2 regions of the Priestia sp. D51 genome follow, and region 1 is predicted to be linked to the other one. Evidence: riboswitches for the same ligand, from Rfam matches in the RefSeq annotation. Region 1 holds a riboswitch; the other holds the start of a gene.
What was found. Region 1 has a riboswitch for thiamine pyrophosphate ahead of tenA (thiaminase II). Riboswitches for the same ligand answer to the same signal wherever they lie in the genome.

Region 1 (2,205 bases):
AACTTCGCGAAGCGATTTATCAATTTTACGGTAGTAATCCGCTTGAAAGTGAGCGCTACGGCCGTATTGTCAGTGAGCGCCATTTTATTCGGCTAGTTGAGTTTTTAAAAGACGGAAACGCTATAGTTGGAGGCGGGTATAATAAAAGTACGCTCACAATAGAACCTACGGTGTTAAGTGAAGTAAGCTGGACATCAGACGTTATGCAAGAAGAAATTTTTGGGCCTATTCTTCCTATGATTGAATACGAAACGCTAGACGAAGTTATTCATAAAGTTCAAGAAAAAGCTAAGCCGTTAGCTCTTTACTTGTTTACGGAAAGTGCAAATGTACAAAATGTCATAACGGAGCGTCTTTCATTTGGAGGAGGCTGTATAAATGATACGCTTATGCATATCGCTACGCCATATTTACCCTTTGGCGGAGTTGGAGAAAGCGGTACGGGCCAATATCATGGAAAAGACAGCTTTCAGACATTTTCTCATTTTAAAAGCATGCTGTCTCAAACAACCAAGTTTGATTTGTCATTCCGCTATCCTTCAGAGAAACAAAACTTGAAAATGATTAAAAAATTATTGAAATAAAAAGCCTCCTGATAGGAGGCTTTTTCGTTATTTTGAAAGTGAAAGCTGAGAAAGCGGCCATTTTTCTTGTGTATACGCCATTTCCCAAAATAAATACTCCAGCTCACAGCTTTTGATAAAGTGATCTTTCATACGATTACGTTCTTCTTCAGTCGCTTGTTCGGCGAGTTCATCAAGCTTGTTACAAAACCATTGTGTTGTGCCATTCATTTCTTCATTATTATAAAACTGAATCCATTCATAAAAAGGATGAGAAGGAGATGGATTTACTTGTTCCGTAATGCGCTGGCCAATTTCAACGTACGTCCACGGACATGGAAGAAGCACGGCAATGATTTCCGCTAAGCTGCCTGTATGCGCAACGCTTGTCATATGGTTAATGTAGTGGCTGGCCGTTGGTGAAAGAGCCTCAGTGTGGAGGTCTTCATAGCGTACGCCTGCTACGTCACAAAAATTATTATGAGGGTGTACTTCACTATGTAATACCGTAGAAATGCCGGCATTAAAGGCTTCCATTTCGGTACGCGTGCGGCATTTTGTTAAAGCAGCGCCGTAAATGCGGACAAATGCTGTTAAGTATTCGTAGTCTTGAGAAACGTAGTGAATAAGCGCCTCTTTTGGCACGTCTCCTTCAGCAATTCCTTTAATAAAAGGGTGGTTAAAAATGGCTTCGTAAATATAGTTTGCTTCTTGTCTTAATTGAGATGAAAATGACATCAAAATCCTCCTTTAATATGAGGAAGTCACAAACAAGCACATAAAGGAAATAAAAAACACTCCGTTTATAAACGGAGTGGCAAAGGACAGTACAAAACTGAACATTGCCACTTTCCTACGCTGGTATGAGCCAGATCAGGTTCAAAGGGATCAAGAAAACTTGTCTCAGCCGGTCGGCACCCCTAGTGGACTTCCTATTAGTCTATGTTTAACTTACCATATATTCTGAAAAATAGAAAGCGTTATGGAAAATTGTTCCCTAACGGTTTTTATCTCTTAAAGAGGTAGCTTCTTGAAGCTATTTTTAATCATTTTTGTTTAAAAATGCATATTTTTAGGGAAGAAGAGGTATTAATGAAGGGAAGAGCCGTTTTCGTCTCCGAAACATTCTCATATAAATAGAAGAAAGGAGAGAACAAAATGGCAAAATTTCGTTTGTATGCTGTATTAAATACAGTAGGCTTGGCTATTACACTTCTTGTGAATTATTTAGCAAATGCGATTCCAATAGGAGGCAAAACAACGGCAGAGGCTTCTGCGCAAGTTCCTACGTTGTTTACACCAGCCGGTTATGCCTTTGCTATCTGGGGCGTTATTTATTTGTTATTAACCATTTGGGTTATACGCCAATTTTTTGCAAGAGAAGATCAAAAAGAAATATATGCACGTATAGGCATTTGGTTTTTTCTAAACTGTTTGTTAAATAGTGCGTGGATCTTTATTTTCCAAAACGATTACTATAAGTTATCCCTTTTAGTTATGCTCTTTATTTTAGGCACATTAATGATTGTATATTCCATTATTCAGCATTCTCGGATGACGACATGGTTTATGCGTCTGCCGATTTCGCTTTATCTTGGATGGATTTCTGTTGCGACTATTGTTAATGTATTTGTCGTATTTC
Region 2 (2,205 bases), on a different contig from region 1:
AAGCGATTTGTCGGTCCAATTGCAGCAGCTGGTTTCTTTCCTAATCCTAATAAATTAATAAAACGATCTTTAAAAATAACAACTACTGCTAAGATCGACCCTAGCTGAATAACAATCTTAAATGTATTAGCTACTGGAGATGAAAATAATTCTTTTGAATTTAACCACAGGTCATCCACAATAATCATATGCCCAGTTGACGAAACGGGAGCAAACTCTGTTAAACCTTCTACAATCCCTAAAATGATTGCTACAATAATTTCCCACATAAAGCTATGTACCTTGCCTTTCTTTCAAATTAATAAGCTTATCGCTTCGTTTTACATGCTCAACTATTTTCCTATTTTGACACTTGCTTTTTTATCATAATTGTTAAAACTATGAAATACAATGTGTATTTGCAAAAAGATAAGAATCTTTAATAATTTGTAATAAAAAGCTTACATGCTAAAACCAAAAAACAAGATATCAGCTTTTATTTATTTTAAAAAGCAGTTACTATGTTCAGTATAAATTCTGGTCCCTTAGCTAAAAATGAATCATCTAGACTATTTTTCTTTAGTGTGAAAAAATGACTAAATCATTATGTTTTTTCCATCCCCCCTTACTGTCATCTATCATTTTAATCCAATAGGGCTGACTTATACGACATATCCCCTAAGTAATTTGAAACTTTTTTCTCTCTTTTCTCGTATATAGTAGTATCTTTTTTAGGAGGCTTTTTACTATGAATGGAAATGTACGTACAATGAAATGGGTCACTGCTGGGTATGAAGCCTTGCTGGGAATTCCTTTAATTGGCGCGGGGATTGTTATGGGCTTTAGCTATACTCCTCTTTTTATTGGATTTATTCTTCATGCTATCACACTCATTTTAGCTAATAGACGAGGGTTATCTGCTTATGGAAACATACTAGGGCTTGTTACCTCACTGGTTGCTTGGATTCCATTTTTGGGATTTATCATGCATATTATTACAGCTATTGTGATTGCAATCGATGCTGCTAGACAACGCTAATTGTCTAGCTTTTTTTATTTAAGGGTTGATTTTTTACCGAATGATGGTAAACTTAAGCCGTAAATTGAATAATTTGAATGTTATTTCTACTAGGGGTGTCTGATAGCTCAGACTGAGAGAAGAGTGCAATAAAACTCTTTAACCCTTTGAACCTGATTTGGGTTATACCAGCGGAGGGAAGTAGTCTTGAAAAGAATAGTATATGTTTATTCTTTTTTTGCCTATTCCATCGGGTTCTGTCTATCACAGAACCCGATTTTTTTATGGTTCGGTATAGCTACACTTTATGCGAAACCGGAGGAATATGTAATGTCAAAACAAAATGTATCAGTTTCTATGAAAAAGCCTTTTCCAAACAGTCACAAAGTATATGTCCAAGGATCCAGACAAGACCTTAAAGTGCCTATGCGCGAAATTCATCAGTCTCCTACTACAGGGTCTTTTGGTGAAGAAGAAAATTGTCCCGTACGTGTGTACGACACGAGCGGTGTTTATACAGATCCCTCTTATGAAATTAATTTACAAAAAGGATTACCGGCTCTGCGCGAAAAGTGGATTGCAGAACGAAACGATGTAGAAACATATCAAGGCCGTACGGTTCAGCCACAGGATAACGGTTATTATGATGGTGATCCAAGAGATCAGTACGAGCGCTTTATTATTAATCGTTTACCTTTGCGCGCGAAAAAAAATCAAAATGTAACGCAAATGCACTATGCGAAAAAAGGAATCATCACGCCCGAAATGGAATTTATCGCTATTCGCGAACAGATGGATCCTGAAGTTGTGCGTGAAGAAGTAGCAAGAGGACGTGCAATTATCCCTAATAATATCAATCACCCTGAGAGCGAACCGATGATTATCGGCCGCAAATTCCATGTAAAAATTAATGCTAATATCGGAAATTCAGCTATTCGTTCAGCTATTGAAGATGAAGTAGAAAAAATGACATGGGCAACGCGTTGGGGAGCCGATACAATTATGGATCTATCAACAGGAAAGGATATTCACACAACACGCGAATGGATTATCCGCAACTCGCCTGTTCCTGTAGGGACCGTTCCTATTTACCAAGCGCTTGAAAAAGTAAAAGGCGTAGCAGAAGATCTAACGTGGGAAGCATACCGTGATACATTAATTGAACAAGCAGAACAAGGTGTTGATTACTTTACTATTCACGCAGGTGT

Region 2: it holds a riboswitch for thiamine pyrophosphate, as region 1 does, so the genes downstream of both, thiC (phosphomethylpyrimidine synthase ThiC) here and tenA (thiaminase II) in region 1, are expected to answer to the same signal.

What each region holds. Positions count from the first base shown of each region.
Region 1 covers NZ_JBLTIR010000004.1:254,431-256,635, reverse strand. Annotated here, with positions in the region: gene ACNHOZ_RS18045 (aldehyde dehydrogenase) at 1-584, shown strand, start outside; gene tenA (thiaminase II) at 612-1,301, opposite strand; TPP riboswitch at 1,397-1,495, opposite strand; gene ACNHOZ_RS18035 (TspO/MBR family protein) at 1,722-2,205, shown strand, end outside.
Region 2 covers NZ_JBLTIR010000019.1:21,666-23,870, forward strand. Annotated here, with positions in the region: gene ACNHOZ_RS27930 (undecaprenyl-diphosphate phosphatase) at 1-269, opposite strand, end outside; gene ACNHOZ_RS27935 (hypothetical protein) at 728-1,018, shown strand; TPP riboswitch at 1,100-1,214, shown strand; gene thiC (phosphomethylpyrimidine synthase ThiC) at 1,328-2,205, shown strand, end outside.